2 linked regions of the Rhodopseudomonas sp. BAL398 genome follow. The protein of the gene in region 1 interacts with the protein of each later gene in a pairwise test. Links are inferred from orthologs where the notes say so. Each region holds a gene or a part of one and is shown in the gene's direction. Other genes may lie near its edges.

What was found.
Region 2: the proteins of dnaA (region 1) and RBJ75_RS07190 interact in binary tests that used the Escherichia coli proteins (3 or more experiments, as listed by UniProt). The link is inferred for Rhodopseudomonas sp. BAL398 from one-to-one orthologs.

The regions. Positions count from the first base shown.
Region 1 is NZ_CP133111.1:4,670,608-4,675,211, reverse strand. The notes cover bases 730-3,556. They hold dnaA (chromosomal replication initiator protein DnaA), read left to right. Parts: upstream 730-1,347; coding sequence 1,348-2,766; downstream 2,767-3,556. Other genes in these bases: dnaN (DNA polymerase III subunit beta), read left to right, coding at 3,059-3,556. In the rest of the region: RBJ75_RS22030 (hypothetical protein), read right to left, coding at 1-358; more of dnaN, read left to right, coding at 3,557-4,177; RBJ75_RS22015 (GIY-YIG nuclease family protein), read left to right, coding at 4,272-4,559. UniProt on the Escherichia coli protein: Plays an essential in the initiation and regulation of chromosomal replication. Binds in an ATP-dependent fashion to the origin of replication (oriC) to initiate formation of the DNA replication initiation complex once per cell cycle.
Region 2 is NZ_CP133111.1:1,501,801-1,506,687, forward strand. What follows is about bases 906-3,880. They hold RBJ75_RS07190 (replicative DNA helicase), read left to right. Parts: upstream 906-1,630; coding sequence 1,631-3,130; downstream 3,131-3,880. Other genes in these bases: RBJ75_RS07185 (hypothetical protein), read left to right, coding at 1,239-1,382; alr (alanine racemase), read left to right, coding at 3,178-3,880. Outside these bases: RBJ75_RS07180 (SAM-dependent methyltransferase), read left to right, coding at 1-845; more of alr, read left to right, coding at 3,881-4,422; RBJ75_RS07200 (hypothetical protein), read right to left, coding at 4,520-4,708. UniProt on the Escherichia coli protein: The main replicative DNA helicase, it participates in initiation and elongation during chromosome replication. Travels ahead of the DNA replisome, separating dsDNA into templates for DNA synthesis.

The DNA.
Region 1 (4,604 bases):
GAGCAATACCGAACACGCAAGCCCGGCAGTGCCGGGCTTTTCTTTGCCTGGTGTTTTCCATCATCATTTTGTCTTTTTCGATTAGTCTTTTCGGTTTTTTTCGATTAGTTTTCGGATTTTTTTGGCGGTTGTCGCATTGCGTTTGCCAGAGGCGAGCGCCTCTTCGGCCCGCCACGCTGAGCCTGTTTTGAATCTGGTAGTTCCGCGGACGGCCTGCCGAACCGACCGCGAGGTCGAGCAAACCATCAACCCATCGTCGAAACGCTCCCTGCAACAGCTTTTTGCGAGGGCGCAAAACCCCTTGCGGCACAGCACCCGATGGACTCACTGCACGCGCAGCGATGTTTGGAAAATGCAACTGTTACGAATCCGAGGGCGCTATCCACGCCGAGGGTTACCCTGTTCGAATGCTCAGAAAAAAACGCGCGCTGCGAACCACTTATTGGCATAGCGAGGAGCAGCGCTTCGAAAAGCAGACGCGCCAGCCTCAAACGTAAACGATTTATGAATTTATTTTGGGCGGCGGCGGCCAATATGACGGCACCGGCGCGTTTCGAATCTGTGCACAGATTCAAAACCTTGTCGGTTTCCACAAAAACCGTCGCCGGATCGCACGCGGCAAAAGCCGAAATTTGAGCCGCCGCACCAAAATCAATTCCGTTGCGAGACCGAAGGCGTCGTGTATTTCTTAGCTCGTTCGCGACGCCCTCGGCTCTTCAGACCAGCGCGGTTTGAGACTCTGGGGTGGGCATGCAGATCGGCGGCGGTATGCATGTTGGCGACGCTTTCCAAGCGATGGTCGGATTGCAACTCATAGCAATATGGGGCGGGTTGTGCTGTGCCAAATTTCTTCAGCGGGCGTTCTATCGTGAGCGTATCCGAGACGAGAGATAGCATTTGCAATCTGCAAGCCGCATCGCCGGGAGCGTGGCCGCAGGATGAAACAAGCGATCGGCATTCAGGGTGCGACGTGACAAGTTTCAATGCAAAACGCGAACGCATCACGACGGGTTTGACGAAAGCTTGACGCGAATGTTTGCGGCGGGCGGGGGAGTTTTTATGCGCGACATCATCACGACTTCAACTGATCGAACCGGATTGCCGGCGGCGCATTATTTTTTTGCTTCGGCGTGGTCTCCGCCACCCGGGCGAAGTCCGGATCTGCCGTCAGCTGCGCGCTGACCGGCCAAGGCCCTTTCATCAGGTGCTGATCTGTCGCGGCGGCGTTGCGCCGAACGGCCGGTCTGTCTCCGAAGGGCTCGCCAAAGGTCCTGCCGCGACGTGAATCTCCAACGATTCATTCGCCTCGGCCACCCGGAATTTTCTCAGTTTGAAGAGTCGCCTAAGATGACAAATGTTGAACAAGATCGTTGGTCCCGCGTTAAAGGCCGGCTGCGCTCGAGCGTTGGAGAAGACGTCTATTCGAGCTGGTTCGCCCGGATGGATCTGGAGAGCGTGCAGAGCGAGAGCGTGCATCTGTCGGTTCCGACGCGCTTTCTGAAGAGCTGGATCCAGACGCATTACTCCGACAAGGTGCTGACCTGCTGGCAGGCCGAGATGCCGGAGGTTCATCGCATCGATCTGACCGTGCGCACGGCGATGCGCTGCGCCGCGCCCGTCAAGGAAGCCGCGCCAGCCGAGCGGCGCCGCGATGATGGCCGGCCCGCCCCGGAAGTGCGCGCCACCGCGATCGCGCCGGTATCGGCCACGCACGACGCGCTGGGCGGCTCGCCGCTCGACCCGCGACTGACCTTCGGCAGCTTCGTGCTCGGCCGCTCCAACACGCTGGCCCATGCAGCGGCCCGGCAGGTCGCCGAGGGCCGTCGCGGCGATCCGGTGATGTTCAACCCGCTCTACATCCATGCCGGCGTCGGCCTCGGCAAAACCCATCTGCTGCAGGCGGTGACCTGGGCCGGCAATTCCGGCACCGAACGCAAGGTGCTGTATCTGACCGCCGAGAAGTTCATGTACGGCTTCGTCGCCGCGCTGAAGACGCAGACGGCGCTGGCCTTCAAGGAAGCGCTGCGTGGCATCGACGTGCTGGTGATCGACGATCTGCAATTCCTGCAGGGCAAGACCACCCAGGCCGAATTCTGCCACACGCTGAATGCGCTGATCGACGCCGGTCGCCAGGTGGTGATCGCCGCCGATCGGCCGCCATCGGACCTCGAGAGCCTCGACGAGCGGGTGCGCTCGCGGCTGGCCGGCGGCCTGGTCGTCGAGATGGGCTCGCTCGGCGAAGAATTGCGCCTTGGAATTTTGAAATCGCGCGTGCTGGCGGCGCGTGCGCATCACGCCACCTTCGACGTGCCGGCGCCGGTGCTGGATTATCTGGCCCGCACCATCACCCATAATGGCCGCGACCTCGAGGGCGCGATCAACCGGCTGCTGGCGCACAGCAAGCTCAACGCCCAGCCGGTGACGCTGGAAATGGCCGAGCGCGAAGTGCGCGACCTGATCCGGCCGCAGGAGCCGAAACGGATCAAGATCGAGGATATTCAGCGCATCGTGGCCCGGCAGTACAATGTCAGCCGCTCCGACCTGCTGTCGTCGCGCCGCACCGCCAATGTGGTCCGACCGCGTCAGGTCGCGATGTATCTGGCCAAGACGCTGACGCTGCGCTCGCTGCCGGAAATCGGCCGCCGTTTCGGTGGCCGCGATCACACCACGGTCCTGCATGCGGTTCGCAAGATCGAAGGGCTGGTGGCCAAGGACGCCGCTTTGTCCGACGAGGTCGAACTGCTCAAGCGGCAGCTCCAGGAATAGTCTGCCGGAGCCGTCCGGCCGGACATTCTGCCGGGACAGTCCTGTCGGGACAGTCCCGCAATATCGCCAGAAAACCCTGCCGGATGCGCCCTCCAGAGCGGCCATGCCCCTGAAATGCGGGGAAATTCGCTCCCGGCCGGCGCGCCGCACTTGCGTCGGCCCGTCATCCACGCCACTTTGCGAACCCCCGCGGGTTTGAACGAATCCGTAGGGCCTCAATCGCTGCGGCGCCGCTTCCGGCCGCCGGGCATCTTCATCACACGATGTGGATTTGGATCAGGCGGGTTTTGCAATGAAGGTTACCGTCGAACGCGCGCAACTCTTGAAATCGTTGGGCCACGTGCATCGCGTGGTCGAACGTCGCAACACCATACCGATCCTCGGCAACGTCCTGGTGCGCGCCGAGAATGCCCGGCTGTCGCTGAAGGCCACCGACCTCGACCTTGAAGTGACCGAGACGCTGCCCGCCGAAGTCGCGACCGCGGGCTCGACCACGGTTCCCGCTCATATGTTCTACGACATCGTCCGCAAGCTGCCGGACGGATCGCAGATCGTGCTGGAAGCCGACGGTGACCGTTCGGTCCTGGCGATCCGCGCCGGGCGCTCGCGCTTCACGCTGCAGACCCTGCCGGAAAACGATTTCCCGGACCTCGCCGCCGGCGAGATGACGCATTCCTTCGCGCTGGCCGCGGCCGATGTGAAGCGGCTGATCGACCGCACTCAATTCGCGATCTCCACCGAAGAGACCCGCTATTATCTCAACGGCATCTATCTGCACAGCGCCGGCAGTGCCAAGGCCGCGACGCTGCGCGCGGTCGCCACCGACGGCCACCGCCTTGCCCAGATCGATCTGGCGCTGCCGGCGGGCGCCATCGGCATGCCCGGCGTGATCGTGCCGCGCAAGACCGTCGGCGAAGTCCAGCGACTGATCGAGGACGCCGAGGCCGAGGTCGGAATCGAGCTGTCTGCCGGCAAGATCCGCTTCACCATCGGCGACGTGGTGCTGACCTCGAAACTGATCGACGGCACCTTCCCGGATTACGGCCGGGTGATTCCGCAGAACAACGACAAGGAACTGATCGTCGACAAGAAGGATTTCGAGGCCGCGGTCGACCGCGTCTCGACGATTTCGAGCGAACGCGGCCGCGCCGTGAAACTGGCGCTCTCCGCCGGCAAGCTGATCCTGTCGGTGACCAATCCGGATTCCGGCAGCGCCACCGAGGAACTCGAGGTCGAATACGCCTCCGACGCGCTCGATATCGGCTTCAACTCGCGCTATCTGCTCGACATCGCCGCCCAGATCGAGGGCGAAGTCGCGGTGCTGAAACTCGCCGACCCCGGTTCGCCGACGCTGGTGCAGGACAAGGACGCCAAGGGCGCGCTCTACGTGCTGATGCCGATGCGGGTGTAGCCCTGCAATCGATATGTGTCATCGCCCGGCTTGACCGGGCGACCACCACCGGCCGTCATTGCCGGGCTTGACCCGGCAATCCATCTTCTTCGCGATGAGCTATTGGGTCTATATTCTTGCCAGCAAACCGGGCGGCACCCTGTACGTAGGTGTCACCAACGATCTGGTGCGCCGCATCTACGAGCATCGCGAGGGGCTCGCCGAGAGTTTCACCAAACGATACGGGATCAAGATGCTGGTGTATTTCGAGGCGCACGACACCATCGCCGCCGCACTCCAGCGCGAGAAGAACATCAAGCATTGGTCGCGAGAGTGGAAAATCGATCTCATCATTGCCGCCAATCCGGATTGGCGCGATCTCTATGACGAGATTGTCCGCTGACGCGGACGATGGATTGCCGGGTCAAGCCCGGCAATGACGTTCCCT
Region 2 (4,887 bases), 3.2 Mb from region 1 along the record:
ACAAGCAATATAGCTGCGCTTATTTTGACAGCCCCGACGCCACGCTCGACGATGCCCAGCTCGCCAAAAAGCGTCACGTCGCCGCCAAGCTGCTGCTCGCGCCCAGTCACCGCGTGCTCGACATCGGTTCGGGATGGGGCGGGCTCGGTCTCTATCTGGCGGAAAGCTGCGCGGCCGACGTCACCGGCATCACCCTGTCGCAAGAGCAATTGCAGGCCTCGAATGCCCGCGCCGCCGAAAAGGGCCTGAACAGCGGGTCGGCGCAATTTCTGCTGCAGGACTACCGCGACATCCCCGGCCCGTTCGACCGCATCGTCTCGGTCGGGATGTTCGAGCATGTCGGCATCGCCCATTACGACACCTATTTCAAGCGCTGCGCCGAGCTGCTCGACGACGACGGCGTGATGCTTCTGCACGCGATCGGCCGCTCCGAAGGCCCCGGCATCACCAATCCGTGGATCGGAAAATACATCTTCCCCGGTGGCTATCTGCCGGCGCTGTCCGAGGTGCTGCCGGCGATCGAGCGGGCCGGACTGCTGGTATGCGACATCGAAATTCTACGGCTGCATTATGCCGAGACGCTGAAGGCTTGGCGCGAGCGCTTCCTGGCACGGGAAGAGGAAGCCGAAAAACTCTACGACGCGCGGTTCGTCAGAATGTGGGAGTTTTATCTCGCCTGCTCCGAAATGGCATTCCGCAAACAAAACACCATGGTGTTCCAGATTCAGATCAGCAAACGCCAGGGCGTGGTGCCGATCACCCGCGATTACATCATGCGCGAGGAAGCGCGGCTGCGCGGGATCGAGCGCGGCCAGCGACCACGACTGCAAATGGCGGGCGAGTGAGCAAGACCTGAGCCGGCGCGGCGTGAACCCGCTGCTCGACCGAACCGGCGAGATGCGTCCGCGCGGCCATCAGGACCGCGGGATCGCAGGGCGTCGTCCTGATATCGGCGCGCGCGACCCATTCCAACGAATCGATCAGCCGGCGTAGCCACGCGCATTCCTCGCCGGCTCCGGAACGCCAATTCGGTTGCTGAATGTGCCGCGCCATTATACGCTCCGTTGTGTCTCTGACCCCACTTCTATGGCACCCCTGCGTTCCCGCAGCGTTAGCGGGACTATCGGTTTTTTATGTGATTTTGCTCACGGTGCCACCTGGGCATCAGACGTAAACGCATTTCCTGACCAAGAGGTCCATTCCTCGCCCAGACATTTTTAACCAAGAGATTCATCGCAATGACCAAGAGATTCGTCGCCCTCACCGAGAGATCCACCAAATCCCTGGACCAGATCCGGAAGGATTTTGCCATCGATTACGCGCTGATCGCGGTCGGTTTCGCCTCCTGCCTGCTCGGTCTGATATTTCTGCTGCTGATCTGACTGGATCGGCCGGTTCGGCGTTGGTCTGCGCTGCGCCCGCGCAGGTTCACCCCGGTCCGGAGCGCGTTGCGGCCGAGGAGCGCCGGCGATTCGCCCGAAACTTGGTCAAGGCAATTGCGTCCGCTCGCACAGGTTTAACCCTTTGGATTGTGTGAATCGGGCATAAGGAGGGTTCGCGCTTTCGCCTCTGCGCGCAGAGGTGCTTAGTCGCGCCCGCAACCGCCATATCCAGAGAACAAGCACGCTCCATGGTCGCCTCCGATTCCAACGTTCTCAAGCTCTCCCCCGATCCGGGAACTCCGGCCTACCGGACGGCCCCGCACAATATCGAGGCCGAACAGAGCGTGCTCGGCGCCATTCTGGTCAATAATGACGCGTTTTACCGGGTCTCCGACTTTCTCGAGCCGCGGCATTTCTTCGAGCCGATCCACCAGACCATCTTCGAGACCGCCTCCAGCATCATCCGCGCCGGCAAGGTCGCGACCCCGGTCACGCTGAAGACTTTCGTCGCCGCCGACACCGATCTGGGCGGCATGACGGTCGGGCAATATCTGGCCCGCCTCGCCGCCGAAGCCACCACCATCATCAACGCCCATGATTACGGCCGCACCATCTACGAGCTGGCGCTGCGCCGCGACCTGATCGGGATCGGCACCGACATGGTCAATGTCGCCTTCGACGCCCCGGTCGATTTCGCGCCCAAGGCCCAGATCGAGGACGCCGAGCGCAGGCTCTATGAGCTCGCCGAATCCGGACGCTATGACGGCGGTTTCCAGCGCTTTTCCCAGGCGCTCACCATCGCGGTCGACATGGCGGCCAAGGCGTTCCAGCGAGACGGCAAGCTGTCGGGCGTCGCCACCGGGCTGCGCGACCTCGACGACAAGATGGGCGGGCTGCAATCGTCCGATCTGATCATCGTGGCTGGCCGCCCCGGCATGGGCAAGACCGCGCTCGCCACCAACATCGCCTATAACGTCGCCCGGGCGCATCGCGCCGAGCTGCAGGCCGACGGCACCAGCAAGACCGTCAATGGCGGCATCGTCGGCTTCTTCTCCTGCGAAATGTCGGCCGAACAGCTCGCCACCCGTATTCTCGCCGAGCAGACCGAGATCGCCTCCTCGAAGATCCGGCGCGGCGGCATTTCGGAGTCCGATTTCGACAAGATCCGGGATTATTCGATCGAGCTGCAATCGCTGCCGCTCTATGTCGACGAAACCGGCGGCTTGTCGATCTCGCAGCTGACCGCGCGGGCGCGGCGGCTGAAGCGGCAGAAGGGTCTCGACCTGATCATCGTCGACTATATCCAGCTGCTGCAGGGCTCCGGCAAACGCTCCGACAACCGCGTCCAGGAAGTCACCGAAATCACCACCAGCCTGAAGGCGCTGGCCAAGGAGCTCAACGTTCCGGTGATCGGACTGTCGCAGCTGTCGCGTCAGGTCGAAAGCCGCGACGACAAGCGTCCGCAATTGTCGGATCTGCGCGAATCCGGATCGATCGAGCAGGACGCCGACGTGGTGATGTTCGTCTACCGCGAGGAATACTATCTGCAGAACAAAGAGCCGCGGATCGGCACGCCGGAATACGAAAAATGGCAGCTCGACATGTCGCTGGTGCACGGCAAGGCCGAAGTCATCATCGGCAAGCAGCGTCACGGTCCGACCGGCACGGTCGAATTGCAGTTCGAGGGCCAGTTCACCCGCTTCAGCGATCTGGCGCAGGACAGCCATCTCCCCGCGCCGCACGACTGATACCGCGGCACGGTTGAACGCCCCGCTGCCCCCGCGTAAAGTGCAGCATGAACATCGTCTATGACGCGAAATCGATAGCGGCTGATGCCGCGGTGTCTGCCGAGGCCGACCAGGCCGCGGCGCTGGCCGCCGCCATTGCCACCTCTCCGGGCCTGCTCACCATCGACCTCGACGCCATCGCCGCCAACTGGCGCAAGCTGGAAAAGACCGCGGTTCCGGCCGAATGCGCCGCCGTGGTCAAGGCCAATGCCTATGGCTGCGGCATCGGCCCGGTGACCCGCGCGCTCGCCAATGCCAGCTGCAAGACCTTCTTCGTCGCCACCCTCGACGAGGCCCGCGCGGTGCGGGCGATCAGCTCGTCGGCGGCGGTCTATGTGCTCAGCGGTTTCATGCAGAACAGCGGCGACGCGTTCGCGCAGATCAATTGTCAGCCGGTGATCGGCGACCTCTACGAGCTGGCCGAATGGGACGTGTTCTGCCGCCGCACCGGCTGGAACGGCGGCGCCGCGATCCATATCGACACCGGCATGAGCCGGCTCGGCCTCACCATCACCGAAGCGCAGGGCATCGTGCCGCGCATCAATGCCGGCGATCACGGCATCACATTGGTGTTGAGCCATCTGGCCTGCGCCGACACCGTCAACCACCCGTTGAATGCCAAGCAGGTCGCGAGCTTCCGCGAGATCGCCAGCCTGTTTTCCGGGGTACCGGCCTCGCTCGCCGCCTCCTCCGGAATCTTTCTCGGCTCGCACTTCCATTTCGATGTGGTGCGACCGGGCGTCGCGCTATACGGCGTCAATCCGACGCCGGAGGCCGACAATCCGATGCTGCCGGTGGTCGATCTCAAGGCCAAGATCCTGCAGGTCCGCAACGTCGAAAAGGGCGACAGCGTCGGTTATGGGGCGACCTGGACCGCGCGGCGGCCGACCAGGCTGGCGGTGATCGCCACCGGCTATGCCGACGGCTATTTCCGCGCCTGCGGCAGCAGCGACGGCACCCGCGGCGCCGACGTGGTGATCGCCGGCAAACGCTGCCCGGTGGCGGGGCGGATCTCGATGGACCTGCTGGCGGTCGATATCACCGACCTGCCCGCCAACGCCGCGCGCCGTGGCCATCTGGCGACGCTGATCGGCGACGGCATTACCGTCGACGAGCTGGCGCACCATTTCGGCACCATCGGCTATGAGGTGCTGACAAGCCTCGGGCGCCGCTATGCGCGTGTCTATAAGGGCGGCGACGCCGTCGCCGTGACGCCGGCGGAACATCCCGAGGGCGAGACCGCCGCCAGCTAGAGCAGGATGACTTATCTTCGAATCGTCATCCCGCTCTAGCTTCTTGTTTGAGCATGATCTTTTCCGAAAACCGGGATCCATTTTTCGGGATCATGCTCTAATCGTCCGATGAAGCCATCAGGAACGCGGTCAGCGCCGCGCCCAGCGCGAAGTGGAAGGCGACGCCGATCACGAACAGCACCTGAATCGTGCGCGGCGCGACGCTGGCCGCGATCATGTCGGACAGGCCGAAGCCGTTGCGCCACAGCAGCAGCACCGCGAACACCGTGCCCAGCGCCGCGCCCATGGCGAATTGCCCGGCGAGTCGCCGCGCGGTCGCCCTCTCTCTGCGCCGTCGCTGGTCCGACCACATCCTGCGCTGCCCTGCTGGTTCGCCCCTGTGATTATTTCCACAAACCAAGCCCACCGCCAACCGCATCGCTTTGGCGGCGGTACCGCAAAGCCGCCGCGGCGCGACGGTCAGAT